DNA from 4 places in the Lysinibacillus pakistanensis genome. Region 1 is predicted to be linked to each of the others. Evidence: riboswitches for the same ligand, from Rfam matches in the RefSeq annotation. Region 1 holds a riboswitch; each other region holds the start of a gene.
The links. A riboswitch is a leader RNA that binds a small molecule or an ion and turns the genes downstream of it on or off. The one in region 1 is predicted to bind cobalamin.

Region 2: it holds a riboswitch for cobalamin, as region 1 does, so the genes downstream of both, QNH24_RS23245 (FecCD family ABC transporter permease) here and QNH24_RS24015 (hypothetical protein) in region 1, are expected to answer to the same signal.
Region 3: it holds a riboswitch for cobalamin, as region 1 does, so the genes downstream of both, QNH24_RS07395 (glutaredoxin family protein) here and QNH24_RS24015 (hypothetical protein) in region 1, are expected to answer to the same signal.
Region 4: it holds a riboswitch for cobalamin, as region 1 does, so the genes downstream of both, QNH24_RS15730 (energy-coupling factor ABC transporter permease) here and QNH24_RS24015 (hypothetical protein) in region 1, are expected to answer to the same signal.

The regions. Positions count from the first base shown of each region.
Region 1 covers NZ_CP126101.1:4,830,266-4,834,037, reverse strand. Annotated here, with positions in the region: gene QNH24_RS24025 (hypothetical protein) at 4-552, shown strand; gene QNH24_RS24020 (glutathione peroxidase) at 643-1,188, shown strand; cobalamin riboswitch at 1,265-1,462, shown strand; gene QNH24_RS24015 (hypothetical protein) at 1,721-2,263, shown strand; gene QNH24_RS24010 (ABC transporter substrate-binding protein) at 2,265-3,230, shown strand; gene QNH24_RS24005 (ABC transporter ATP-binding protein) at 3,713-3,772, shown strand, end outside.
Region 2 covers NZ_CP126101.1:4,668,127-4,671,898, forward strand. Annotated here, with positions in the region: gene QNH24_RS23240 (heme ABC transporter ATP-binding protein) at 1-472, opposite strand, end outside; gene QNH24_RS23245 (FecCD family ABC transporter permease) at 477-1,523, opposite strand; cobalamin riboswitch at 1,674-1,865, opposite strand; gene QNH24_RS23250 (biotin transporter BioY) at 2,005-2,601, shown strand; gene QNH24_RS23255 (YdhK family protein) at 2,839-3,288, shown strand; gene QNH24_RS23260 (response regulator transcription factor) at 3,326-3,772, opposite strand, start outside.
Region 3 covers NZ_CP126101.1:1,567,081-1,570,852, reverse strand. Annotated here, with positions in the region: gene nrdE (class 1b ribonucleoside-diphosphate reductase subunit alpha) at 1-1,458, opposite strand, end outside; gene nrdI (class Ib ribonucleoside-diphosphate reductase assembly flavoprotein NrdI) at 1,455-1,814, opposite strand; gene QNH24_RS07395 (glutaredoxin family protein) at 1,811-2,035, opposite strand; cobalamin riboswitch at 2,156-2,333, opposite strand; gene QNH24_RS07390 (alpha/beta hydrolase) at 2,959-3,772, opposite strand, start outside.
Region 4 covers NZ_CP126101.1:3,167,892-3,171,663, reverse strand. Annotated here, with positions in the region: gene cbiQ (cobalt ECF transporter T component CbiQ) at 1-95, opposite strand, end outside; gene QNH24_RS15735 (energy-coupling factor ABC transporter substrate-binding protein) at 98-370, opposite strand; gene QNH24_RS15730 (energy-coupling factor ABC transporter permease) at 372-1,118, opposite strand; cobalamin riboswitch at 1,253-1,437, opposite strand; cobalamin riboswitch at 1,684-1,866, shown strand; gene QNH24_RS15725 ((2Fe-2S) ferredoxin domain-containing protein) at 2,006-2,377, shown strand; gene cobJ (precorrin-3B C(17)-methyltransferase) at 2,382-3,772, shown strand, end outside.

The DNA.
Region 1 (3,772 bases):
ATGATGGAAAAAGAAATTTTGCAGCTTTTTAGTAATTTAACAGAGCGTGACCGTGAAATTCAATACGAATCTTACGAAGAATTGATGAAAATTATGCAAGAACCAGTTGATTGGACATATGCAGTTTGGGAACAACTTGTTCAAGCTCTTACATATAAAGATGGTCATATGCGCGCGCTTGCAGCACAATTTTTATGCGCATTAGCAGCTAAAAGTGATCCAGAAGAAAGAGTATTGGAGGACTTTTTAAAGATTTGGGCAGTGACATATGATGAAAATACTGCAACAGCAAGTAATACTCTACAGGCCATCTGGAAAATAGGTTTAGCAGGGCAGGTACAACGGGATTTAGTTATTTCTTATTTGGCTAAAAGATTTCAGACATGTCTAGATGAAAAACATCCAACATTAATACGTTATGATATTGTAGTATCTTTTAAGAAATTATATGATGCTACGAATAATTCAAAGGTGCTAGACATTGTGAAACGTTTAATTGAGGAAGAGCAAGATATGAAATACAAAAAGAAATATAGGGCAGCCATCCGTTAAAAATAATGGAATGGCTTTTTTTAATGCAAATCCTTTTATGAATAGAAAAAAGTTTACTATAATATAGGAAAAAAGTAAGGGGATTCATACATGAGTATTTATAATTATTTAGTAAAGAAGCCGAATGGTGAGATTTTATCAATGGAGACCTATCGAGGAAAGACGCTGTTAATTGTCAACACAGCTAATCAATGTCGTTTTACATATCAGTTCGAAGACTTGCAAAAAATGTACGACAAATATGGCAAGGAAAACTTTGTTGTGTTAGGCTTTCCTTGCGATCAATTTGGAAATCAAAACCCTGAAGATGGTGAGCAAACTACACAACTTTGTCAGGTTAACTATGGTGTAACATTCCCGATTTTTGAGGTAGTGCAGGTCAATGGTGATGCAACACATCCGCTGTTTAATTATTTAAAGCATGAGGTCGATTACCGCTCATTTGGAAAAGCAAGTATGCAGGAAAAAATGCTAGCAGAATCAATAGTTCAAATAGCACCTAGTTTTTTAGAAGGACGTAATATCCGCTGGAATTTTACAAAATTCTTAATCGATGCAAATGGTAAAACAGTAGAACGCTTTGAGCCTACTGATTCTCAGCTTGATATCGAGCAGGCTATTGAAAAAATCCTATAAATTTCTAGTACAATTGTAAAACTATTATCTTTATAGTTTTTCATAATAATATGTGATAAACTGCTTTATAAGTGAATAGCTCTTGCAGGATAAGGGTACTAAGATAGTATAATCGGGAATTCGGTGAAAATCCGAAGCTGTTTCCGCAACTGTAAGTACAGGAATCATAATCGTAGACCACTGTCAATTTGATGGGAAGGTGTTTATGACATACATTACATTAAGTGATGGACACTGTACAAGCCAGGAGACCGACCTTTATTTGAACGTATAAATACTCTTCGGAAGCTAGGAGGATATGCGGCAAATACGTAGTCTCTTTCGTATCTATATACGATTCTAATTATGTTATTTTCGTCGTTCCTTAGGAGTAGGAACGGCGTTTTTTATTTTGATTCAGACCCTTATATGGGCAGGATAAATGCAGTTTTTTCCTATCGGCGGGCCTTTCATACGCCTTTGAATCAAGAAAAATCCAGACGCAATTACGTTGGGACACAATTGATTGTGTAAAGAAAGCGAGGATTTAGAGTTGAAAAAGGATGCGCGTTATTCTTGTTATCCATTTATGCGTGAAAAAGCATCTACAGTGGATTTTGAAATTCGAACAGATAGCCTTACTACACATATTGGTATGGCTTTGACAGCAGTAAAAAAAGAGGAAGTAGAGGTTGTTGCACAAGATCTCTCTACAATCTTGCCAATGACCTACCATGTTAATGGCTCGGTTCGAGGTAAATTAGCGGTCACTGAAGAGGATTTAGCATGGCTAAGTGCTCGCTATGATTTTCATGTTAGTTATGTAAAAGAAGAGATCCAGAGCTTTGTATTACCTCAAGGAACAGAGGCTGCTACTGCATTACATGTATGTCGTAGTGAGGCAAAAAAATCTTATCGTATTTTGCATAAGGTATCTGACGAAAAGGAAGTACCGACAATTCTTTTTGATTATTTAGGACTACTAGCCAATGTATTTTTTGTGATGGCCGTTTATATGAATAAGCAAGCAGGGATTGCTGAAATTCCGTTTGTAAGCAAGTCATACCCTATGAAAAAGAAAAAGGAGAAAAAATAAAATGAAGAAATTGTTGAAGCTTCAATGGCTTTCAGTAATTATGCTGTCGCTCATATTAATAGGTTGTGGTGCGAAGGATGAGGCAACTACTAAAGAGGATATTACTAAGGAAGATCAACCAATCGAAAAAGCAGGCTATAAAGTGAAGGATGACCGTGGTATAGAGGTTGAGTTTGATGCAGTACCTAAAACAATTATTTCATTACAACCAAGTAATACAGAAATTTTATTTGCTTTAGGTGTCGGCAATCAAATTGTTGGGGCAACTGACTATGATACGTATCCGGAAGAGGCAGAAAAAATTGAACGTGTTTCTAATTCTGTTACGTTTAATAGTGAGCGTATTTTAGCTTTGAAGCCAGATGTTGTCATTGCTTATACAACAGGAAAAGATGAAGATAACTTAAATGCTCTAAAAAGTCTTGAAGATGCAGGTGTAAAAGTATTTGCCATTCAATCCGCAGCTTCATTTGATGATGTATATGGAGATATTGAACAGATAGCAACGGTTATGGGAATTGAAGATAAAGGTGCAAAATTAAATGAAGATATAAAAACAAAAATTGCTGAGATACAAGCAAAAGTTAAAGATGTAAAAGCACCAAAAAATATCTACTTAGAAATTAGTCCAAAGCCAGACATCTATACAGCGGGCTCTGGTACATTCCAACAGGAAATTTTAAATATTGCCAATGTAAGCAATGTATTTGCTGAGCTCCAAGGCTGGAAAAAAGTAACCGAAGAAGATGTTATTGCGAAAAATCCAGAAGTTATTTTAACTACGGTAGGCTATACAAAAGACCCAGAAGCAGAAATTCTTACGCGTGATGGGTGGAATTCTATCACAGCTATTCAAAACAAAGCAGTCTATTATATAGATAATGATATTACAAACCGTCCTGGCCCTCGTATTGGTGAAGCTGTTGAGCTAGTAGCAAAGGCTGTTTATCCTGAGTTATTTAAATAAAACATAAAAACTGCAAGCTGTCCCAAATAAGGGCAGCTTTTTTGTATTTTTTAACCTAATTTTAACCTTCAGGTTGTATTTTGAAGGAGAGGGTTTTTTAACTTCTTTCAGCAGAAGTCTCCCACCTCTATAGGTGGTGAGATGAATGCGAATTTAAGCTGCTTTTCAGAGGGTGTCCAAACACCTGCTGAAAGAAGTTAAAGCCTCCGGCGGATGTCACGGAATCGAAAAGGAGTTCTTTGTGTAAACACAAAGCCGATTCCAGACACAATTATACCGAGGCATAATTGATCACGAAAATCTGTGATTGACCTTCTTATTTCTTCAATAGAATGTGAGGTGAATAGTAATGATGTTTCCACCACCATCATTTCCCACTCGTACGGGTGATAGATTACCTATAGGTAGATAATTTGTTTAAAGGTCTGGCTTATAAGTCAGGCCTCAATCTTTTAAAATTTTAACAGGGAAGGCTGTTTAATATGCTTGAACCAGTGTATGAGTTAGAAGATGTAACTTTCTACTACAAAAAAGGAAGGTAC
Region 2 (3,772 bases), 160 kb from region 1:
GTGCTTGCTGAGCAAGTGCACGTGCTACCATCACCCGTTTTTTTTCTCCACCTGACAAAGAGCTGAAGCTACGTTTTTCTAAATGTGTGATACCTGTTTGATTTAATGCATCCTTCACAATTTGAAAATCTCGTTCTTGATCAAGTTCCAATAGTTTTTTGTGAGGTGTTCTTCCCATACTTACTAAGTCATGTACTGTAAAGTCAAATAAAACCGGTGTTTCTTGACTTACTACCGCCAAATTTTTAGCAATGTTTTTACTTGATTGCTTAAAAATATCCTGCTCATTTAACAGAACCGTACCATTTTCAGGCTTTAATAGGCGGTACATATTTTTTAATAAGGTTGACTTCCCGCTACCGTTTGGACCAATTAGCCCAACAAATTGCTTTTCCCTTATTTGCATACTAACCTCATGCAATATGCGTTGATCCTGAATGGAATAGGATACCTGCCTTGCTTCTAATGTCATAGGTTTAATCTCCTTCACCGAAAGAATAATTATTACGGCGCAGTAGCCAAATGAAAAATGGTCCTCCACAAAAAGCAGTAATAATTCCAATCGGCATTTCTTCAGGAGCTATCAAAATTCGAGCAATCGCATCTGCCCAAACTAAAAAAATACCTCCTAATAAAGCACTAATTGGTATTACATATTTATAGTTAGAACCTACAATTATGCGAACAATATGTGGAATAATTAAGCCAACAAATCCAATAGAGCCGCTTACTGCAACAAGCACACCCGTTAATAAAGATACTAGTAGGATAAGCTGTAAACGAAACTGTTGGATATTGACGCCTAATGTAACTGCTGCCTCTTCCCCAAGCAATAATAAATTTAAATGACGATAATGGAGCCACAGTAAGGCAAACACGACGATGAAAATGGCTGTAGGAATAATTATATTACTCCATTTTGCACCAGCCAGACTTCCAAGCATCCAATACATAACTGCCTTAATTCCACCCTCTTGCTTTGCCATCATTAAAATAAAATTCGAAATAGCAGATAAAATAAACGATACTGCCATTCCAGCAAGTAAAAGTCTAAAGACAGATATTTTTCCTCCAACACGAGCAAGGAAAAACACTAACAATATGGCAAGTAGTGATCCTAAAAATGCAGATACTGAAAGAGCAAAAATTCCTAGGAATGAAAATGCACCTAAAATAATAACAGCTGTAGCACCGACTGTTGCCCCTGAAGATATTCCTAATATGTATGGTTCAGCTATAGAATTACGCACAAGGGCCTGTATAGCTGCTCCTGCAATTGCTAAGCCTGCTCCTACGATGGCAGCCAACAAGACGCGTGGCACCCGTATTTGCCAAATGATAATTTCTTGCGAGCGACTCCAATCCTGCTCTATAAAATTTTGGACGATTGGAATTTTGGACAGGATAACCTGCCACACATAAAGTGGTGTGATGGAAACAGATCCAACCATAACAGCCAAAGTCATAGAAATGATTAGAATTAGAAACAGAGACAGTGATAATAGTATAAATTTTTTATTCATATGTATAATACTCCTAATCAACCGTAATAGATATGAAGCAATAAAAAAGAGTATTTCATGCATAGTATGCATAGAAATACCCTAGAATCATCAACAAAGTCAGAAAGATTTCCTTCTATTATCCGTAAATGCGTTCATCCTCGTGGGCATTACAACTATCACTAAATGGCAGGTCTCCTGGCTTCGAATCAACGTTTTATGATTACCTTCCCGTTCCTTAAACAGTGGCTAAATCATCATAAAACTCCTCATTACAGTTGCGGGACAGCGTCGGATTTTCACCGACTTCCCTTTTAAGTGACACTTTGTATAAGATGTCACACCATTAGTATCCAAACTATTAAAATTATGACGATTCTATCATACATTTAAGTAGTTAGTCTATTAATTATCATTGAGTTAACCTAATATAAATTATAGGTTGACACAAATATTTTATTTTCATACACTATTAATAACTTTAATAGACAGGAGTGAAATTATGGCAACAGTTGCAGAACACTCTCATCATAGATTAAGAACAGTAGATATTGCCTATATTGGATTATTTTCAACATTAATGATGATTGGTGCAAATATTACTTCTATTGTCCCTTTCATGTCTGTAGGCGGAGTCCCCATCACATTGCAAACTTTCTTTGCTATATTAGCTGGACTCGTTCTTGGTAGTAGAAAGGGGGCACTTGCTTGTACGGTATATATGTGCATTGGCTTAGCTGGTGCACCTGTATTTGCACGTTTTGGTGGCGGCTTTGGACAAATCTTGAGCCCTACATTTGGCTTTATTGTCACATTTATTTTAGCTGCATTTATCGCAGGACTGATTGTTGAGCGTAGCGGAACAAAGAAAAGCTATATTGTTGCTGCAGTAATTGCTACAGCTATTAATTATTTACTAGGGACAAATTGGATGTACTTTGCTTATAAGCTATGGGCTAGCGCTCCAGATGCTTTCAATTATAAGATGGCCTGGCTTTGGATGATGCCACCTTTGCCAAAGGATATTATTTTAGCAGTCTTTGCTGGTATTTTTGCGCATCGTCTACAAAGGATATTAAAAATAATACCAATAAAATAGTTGAATTCTTAAAACGCCAATCCTACTAGATGGTGTATTTCTTTTAATCCTTCCATTATTTCTGCACATTTATTTGCTACATTAGATGTAAATAGTGAGGAGGAATAATGGAGGAAGATAAAAAGAAGTTGGTATATTAGTTTCCTAACAGTAATTACTTTACTAGCGTTATCAGCTTGCTCTGACAAGACAGAATCAGGAACTAAAAAGGACAATGACATTGAGCAGAATACAAAGATGGATCATTCAACAATGGACCATTCTAGCTCGGGTGAGGTGCCCGTAGCGTTGAAAACTGCCATAAATCCTAAATTTCCAGTAGGAAGCACAGCTATTATTACCGATGGACATATGGAAGGTATGGAGGGAGCAAAAGCAACAATTGTAGGCGCATATGATTCTACTGCATATATTGTCTCCTATGATCCAGTTACAGGTGGTCAGCGTGTAGAAAATCATAAGTGGGTTATTCATGAGGAATTGATTAATCCAGATTTAGCTCCATTAGCCTCTGGCACTGAGGTTAAGACAAATGCATCTCATATGACGGGCATGGAAAATGCGACTGCTCGGATTGATAAAGCAGTCCAAACAACTGTTTATATGATTGATTATACAGCTACTACAAATGGAGAGTCTGTAAAAAATCATAAATGGGTAACTGAGGACGAATTAAAAGCAGAATAAGCCGCTGAACCTCTGTAGACTTCTAGCAGAGGTTCTTCTAGCTTCTAAGCTCTAAAGCATTTCTTCCTGCCGACTTAAGCCATTTATAGCCAAGCCCCCAAACAGTTTGTAAATAATCATCAGCAGGAAAACCACTTTTCCGTAGTTTCTCTCGTAAATTACGTACATGTGAATCAATTGTTCGATCCTCTATCGAATCATTGTAACCCCATACAGTATTAATAAGATGCTCCCTAGTAAAAACCTTATTTTGATGCGCTAAAAATAAGGCTAGCATCTCAAATTCCTTAGGCGTTAAGGATATTTCCTTCTGTCTAAAACCCACTTCAAAGGATTCCTTGTTTAAATGTAATCCCTCAAACGACACAATATTTTCATCACTTTTTGCCCTCCTTAGAACAGCATTAATACGTGCTAGTAACACTTCTTCATCGAAGGGTTTCAGAATGTAATCATCTGCTCCTAGATTTAGACCTTTTACCAT
Region 3 (3,772 bases), 2.0 Mb from region 1:
GTCCATAAAATCAACGGAATCCTTAGAGCCATACATGATTCCCTCAGTAACAAGATGACCGTGGAGATTCATACAACCAAGCCCTACTGAATGCATTAATTTATTTGCTTTTGCAACAGGTGGTACATTCTTGATATTCGTCATTTGTGACACATTTGTTAATAGATGCATAGCTGTATCGATTAATGTTTCAAAATTATTTACTTTGCTTGCTGCATGGATATCAATTGAACCTAAGTTACAGGATACATCTAGCCCATATTCATTCGGCACATCTTGGTCAGTAATAATACTTGTTTCTTGAACTTGCAAGATTTCTGTACATAAATTTGACATTTTCACACGACCAATATTTTTAAGCGGATGCACGTTATTGACATTATCATCAAAAATTTCAAATGGATAGCCCGATTCAAATTGCGCTTTTTTTACCTCTGTATAAAGCTTACGTGCATTCAAGCGCTTAATTTTACGAATTTTCTGATTATCTAGCAACTCGTAATACATTTCTGTAATTGAAATTTCAGACATACGTTTACCATATTCTTTAAAAATATCATAAGGACTAAACAATACAATATCTTTATCACGTTTCATAAGTTCAAAGAAAATACTTGGTATTATAATGCCTGTTGATAGAGTTGCGAGACGAATTTTATCATCAGCATTTGGTTTTTTGGATGAAATAAAATTTTCTATATCAGCATGAAAAATATTTAGATAGACTACGCCCGAGCCATTTCGTTGTCCAAGCTGATTGGAATAACTGAAAGAATTTTCTAATAGTTTTGCTACTGGGATTACACCACTTGCACGATTTAGAATTTCTTTAATTGGATCTCCTAAAGGACGTAAATCTGTTAAGTTTACTCCAACTCCACCACCAAGGCGTGATAGCTCCAAACAATACCCTATATTTTCAGCAATACTATTCATAGAGTCATCCATTGATAATTTAAAGCAGCTTACTAGTTCTCCACGTGCTTTCTTTCCACTATTTAATGCCGTTGGAGTTGCCGGCTGATACGCTTCCATCATCGCTTCAACAGAGCGTTCTGCTAATATTGTGTCGCCTTGTGCTAAGTACAAAGCAATAATAACAATACGGTCCTCATATTTTTCTAAAATTTCTTCCCCATCACGACTCTTCATGGCATAACTATCGTAAAATTTACTTGCACTCATAAAGGATGGGAAACGGAAATGATAATCATATGCCTTTTTGTATAGCTTTTTAATAAATTCCATCTCATACATATCGATAAATGCTTTTTCATAATAACCCTCATCGACTAAATAACGGATTTTTTCTTCAATATCAATAAAGTAACGTAGACGCACGTTTACATATTCTAAAAAGTAGCGGCGTGTTGCTTCTCGATCCTTTTCTAACTCTAATTGACCTGTTGTACTATAACGATTCAGTACATCATTATTAAGCTTTAAATATGTTTTCACGCGATGACCCTCATTTCATAAAACGTTTGTATTGCATCATAATCAGTTTGATTTCCTCGTAAATCTAATTTACGCACTAGAGGCACATGATACTTTGCTGCAATTTTCTCGCCAGCAGCGCCAAATACTGTATGTCCGAAATTACTGTTGCCGCTTACAACTACTCCCTTACAGTAATTCCCGTTTTGTTCTAAAAAACGAGCTACCTTTGCAGGGATATCACCTAATCCGTCTGTGTATGTTATTAAAAGGTAGGGCTCACTCAACAGTAATTCCTCAGACAGCTCCATTGATTTCCCCTTTAATTTTGAGACAACATTTCGGACATTACCTGTACGACTAGCATAAATAATCATAGTGAAATCAGCTCGATTTGAGAAACAATTTCCTTAGCATCTCCTATAAATGTCTCATTATATTCAAGTACTGGCACGCTTAAAAAGCCTGCATCTATAATAGTTTGCTTTGCTTTTTCATCATGATCAATATTTACAATTTCCGCTTCAATTCCTACTCGATGTAATTCAGATTTTACCCAAAGACATTTAGGACAAATTGTTTTTGTATAAAGTTTCATATAAATCCCTCTTTTCATAAAATAAAAAGCTATCTCTTCAAAGAGAGATAGCCTAAAATGGAAACGTTAAAAACACATAAAAATAGCTACGTCCCCACTCCTTAATCCCCGAAGAAATGATTGTTGTGTTTTATATAGGCAGGTCTCCTGGCTTTGCTTCATTCTCTGATTTCCTTCCCATGCGAAAGCACAGTGGCTTAAATCATCGTCAGCTTTACAGTTGCGGGGACAGCGTCGGTATTGCACCGAACTTCCCTATTAAACTACATATAGTAGTACCTTAATAAAACAAACACAATATATTGTTTTCCGATAGAACTAAGTGTACCATCCTTCAAAATAAAAGTAAATCTAGATTAGAGACTTCTTAATAGTAAGATTATTCGATATTTTCCGCAAAATGATATTAAGCAAGAGGATAAATAGTTATTAACGCCATAAAACGAACGCCTCCCTATTTCCTGATAAAGAATTATTTTTATGAAAGTAGTAACACTATGTATTTCCTTAATCAACTAATGTTAAAGGTTAAAGTCATTTTCCTGCCTTTCTTTGCAAGAAGTAATTATGTATATACTTTTTTGGAATATAACATCAAAAATATAGGCACAAGCTAATACAATAATTCTTTACATAAAAACAGTCCTTATTCCGAAGAATAATAGACTGTTAAACTTTTGATTGTTAATAAAACCTTACATATTATTCTAGCCAATAAATAAAGATAGTTCCTTATTAAATTCAGGCGTCCGGAGCATTTTATGTTCTCTATCATAGACTTCCTTCACTTTACCATTTTTCGAACTACAAAAGAAACTATTAGCCTCTTTACTCTTTAAATTATCATTTTTCCATTTGTAGTAAATTCTATTTGTTAGGAAAAGTATTTTCATTCCAGATTTTAGGCATGTATTTAAGCTGCCCTATTTAAATGTGTCACACATCCATCTATAAAATTTTTCCTTCTCTTCAAACAGTGGATAATGAGCTGATTGCTCAAAAGAAATAAATTCTTTTTTATCCGCTTCCATTACATCAAAATAATTTTTTGCTGCATTATATGAAGTCATAGCGTCGTATTTACCCATTACAAAATAAAAGGGTAACTCAAGTTTGGTAACTATCATAGGTAGTGGCTTATCAAAAATCTCTTTAACAAGTTGTGCTTGTGTCTTAGCTACTCCATTGTTATAGCGAATAAAATCCAACAAATTATATTCACGACTTAATAGTATATCGCCATCTGACATATTAATAAGTCTTGTAGCGCCGCCGTACTTCCCTACATAACCTCTTGGAGCCACTGACTCTCCAGCATGTATTTTTTCAGCGATTCCCTCTAAGTACTTCACATCTTCTGTATTTCCGACTTTTTTCGCTTCACTTATTGTATAATTCAAATTATCTATTTCACTTTCTTGCATATTACTCACCTGACCAATTCCAATATAGGCTTCATATTTTTCTGGAGCCTTATAAGCAGCCATTGTTCCTAAATATGTGCCGTAAGAATGACCTATTAAGATCACTTTCTCTTTACCAAATCGTTTTGAAATATAATCCGTAAGTTCTAATAAATCATCTACAAGTACATCTGCCGTTAAGTTAGAATAATCCTCATTAAAATGATACGATTTGCCGCTTCCTCTTTGATCGTAATTAACAACAGTGAAATCCTTTTCTAATAAGTCTTCGTACTTGGCATAAGGAATTTCGGACACACTCGGTCCCCCGTGT
Region 4 (3,772 bases), 1.7 Mb from region 1:
GACAATAATAATAGTCCAAAAGAAAACAACATTTTTTCTAGCGGATGAACAGACGCTAGCTTATTCATATATGCATACTTATCAATGAGTAACATACTTAACTTTCTTTATGTTTGCCGCGCATTAAGCCAATAAAGTATCCGATAAATCCAGCACCTATAGCAGCTTGTAGTGCAAATAGTAGGCTTTCAATTTCTCCACTTGGTGGTTCCCATAAGCTTTCAAACCATGGTTCGTAGTCAGCATTTATTTCACCGATTGCTGCCTCTGCTTCACCATCTGCTCCTTCGAATTCTGCACCCTTTTGAATGAATAGAGGGATAATTGCTAATAACACAACGATAGCTAGCAGTAATAAGTTTTTTTTCATTCTAATGTGCCTCCTTTGTTGAAAAAACATGTAATGCTTTTAATTCGCTCACATTGTATTTTTTCAAGAAGTTCATCACGACTACGGTTAAAATCCCTTCACTAACAGCAAGAGGGATTTGTGTTAATGCAAAAATACCTGCAAATTTTGTGAATGACGCCATAAAGCCACCAACCTCAGAAGGGAAAGCAAGAGCTAATTGAACAGAAGTGACAATATATGTACCTAAGTCACCAAGCATAGCAGCTAAAAACACAGCTAAAGAAAATGAAAGACCCATTTTTTGCGAGCCTTTAAATACATAATAAGCAATAATTGGACCAACTACTGCCATAGAAAAGGCATTTGCTCCTAAAGTTGTAAGCCCTCCATGCGCTAAAAGTAAAGCTTGGAATAATAATACAATTGTTCCGATTACACTCATTGCTAATGGACCAAAAAGAACTGTACCGAGTCCAACTCCTGTTGGATGCGAGCAGCTTCCAGTTACTGAAGGAATTTTTAATGCTGATAAGACGAAGGCAAAGGCACCTGATAGTCCTAAAATCATTTTTGTTTCAGGGTTTGCATCGATCGTTTTACGAATTGAACGTAATCCTAAAATAATAAATGGAATAGATACAACCCACCAGAAAATGGCCCACTCAATTGGTAAAAAGCCCTCCATTATATGCATGGCGAATGCACGATTTGGCACAAATAAAAATGCCAATAAGAAATAACTAAGCTTCCAGCCTGAGAATTTCAAAACTTCTCCTCCTTACATATAGTTTTTGAATTAGCGTGCGAAAAATAAAAAACACTTCTCCATGGGAAAAGTGCATAGCTAAAACAAATAGAATTCGATTCTACTAAGCCGCACACCTATCCTCGTAGGTTGAAACGTTCACATTCTTTTCGGCAGGTCTCCTGGCTTTAGTTCCTCATTTTATAGGCCTTCCCATCCGTTGGACAGTGACATTCTCTATAAAACTCCCTAGTACAGTGGCGGGACCGCGCCGGACTTGAACCGGCTTCCCTTTTAAGCGAAATGATAAGCACTTCGCACCGAAAAAAGATGAAGTTGTGAGATTTCACGACAAAGTGTAACATAATTTTCCATCATGGTGCTATCTTTTTTTAGAAAAAATTTTTAAAATTGAGGTACAATCTAGAAAATTCTGATAAAATAAAAGAGAAATTTTTCTTTTTTCTACGAATTTTTTGATGAAATTTTAATGAAAATGTCACAATTTTAGAGAGAAATATTGTAATTTTAAAATTTTAAGATATGATAGAGACAGTTTTAAATTCATGTTAAACATACAAATTTGATATAAAAACATACATAAGTGCTTGAATATTTTCAAGATAATAGGGAAATTGGTGAAAGTCCAATACAGCCCCCGCTACTGTAATAGCTGATGAAATCGCAAATGCCACTAGTGCAAACTTGGGAAGGCGCGAAAGTAAATGGAAGCTTAAGTCAGGAAACCTGCTTATGGAATGATGCATGCAAACTTTTCGGAGGGAGAAGTTGAAGCAAAGGCGAATACCTGTAATTTATTCGACTTTATTTGGCTTCTACAAAACCTTTACTCTTCGATTAGAGTAAAGGTTTTTCTTGTTCCTAAACGTATTGAGGGGAGAACAACGATGACTACTTGGAATTTAGAGGGGATGCAGACACATCTTTTTATTTGTAATGGCAGTAGCTGTATGAAAAAAGAAGCAGAGGAAATTACGCAAGCCATTCGTGATGAGATACAGGTGCAGGCACTTGATAAAAAAATACATACAACCCGGACACGTTGTAATGGCAGATGTAAGGATGCATGTGTTGTCATTGCTTATCCGCAAGGGAATTGGTACCGTGTGCCAACAACTGAACATGCGAGGGCACTTGTGCAGGATTTACATCATGAGTCACTGCACCATGAACATGTTTTTACGCTTCGTGAGGGCACATTACAGCGGACAGCACAAACAACAGCCATTAAAGGCATCGAAAAGGTGAAAGAGGGGTAACAAAATGGCGCAAAAAGGGAAGATTTTCGTAGTTGGCTTTGGGCCTGGTGATTTTAATCATATTACGCATCGGGCTGTGGAGGCATTACAACAGAGTGATATGATCATAGGCTATAAAACATATGTAGAGCTAATTCAGGACTTAGTTAGTGCAAAATCCATTGTTAGTACGGGTATGACGGAGGAAGTATCTCGTGCGCAGGAAGCGGTACGCCAAGCAGAGGCAGGGAATATTGTTTCCGTTATTTCCAGCGGTGATTCTGGTGTATATGGAATGGCAGGGTTAGTGTATGAGGTATTAATCGAGCTTGGTTGGACGGAGGCAACCGGTGTAGAGGTAGAAATTGTTCCAGGTATTTCTGCTATCAACTCATGTGCAAGCTTACTAGGTGCACCAATTATGCATGATGCTTGTACGATTAGTTTAAGTGACCACCTAACACCATGGAATTTAATTGCGAAGCGAGTGGAAGCAGCAGCGATGGCGGATTTTGTGATTGCACTGTATAACCCAAAAAGTGGTCGACGGACAAGACAAATTGTGGAGGCCCAACGCATTTTATTAGAATATCGTTCACCTGATACACCAGTGGGACTTGTTAAAAGCGCTTATCGTGACCGTCAGGAGGTTACCATGACAACTTTAGCAGAAATGCTAGAGCATGATATTGGGATGCTGACAACGGTTATTATCGGGAATTCATCAACATTTTTCTATGATAATAAAATGATTACACCACGTGGCTATCAGCGCAAATACACACTTGGTGAGGAGAAGCAGCCATTACGTCCACACCAACGTTTAAGGGAAGAAAATGAACCATGGGCAATGAATCAAGAAACAGGAGAGGCACGCAATGACTTTGCGGCAGATCCCAACGCTAATCGTATCGAGCCCAGTTTAGCCATTTCTCCTAATCCAAAGCAAAAAAAAACTTCACTTGAGATGGCGACAGCAGCCTTAGCGATGGTCAACGGAACAAGTGAGGTAAAGGCAACGCCCAAGCTTGTGCAACAAAAAATCGAATCTATCTTTGAGTTAGCTGTGAGCCCAGGAGTAGCCAATAAATTTTTTACCCCGAAACAGATGATGACGCTAGCAGAGGTTGTCGGGAAGGATGGAACGATGGAATACACGCCAGACCATCAAATCCATTTAAAAATTCCAACAACGGAGCCAGAAAAAATTACAGCAAAGCTACTTGAGGTTGGATTCTTACTGGCTCCGATTGGGGATGTACTATCATTAAAGGCTTGTGACTTCTGTTATGGGGAAAAGGCTGATTCGATTCCATATGCCGAGGAGATTCAGAAGCAGCTTGGCGGAATGTCTTTACCGAAAACGTTGAATATTGGCTTTAATGGCTGTGGTATGGCATGCTATCGAGCAGTATT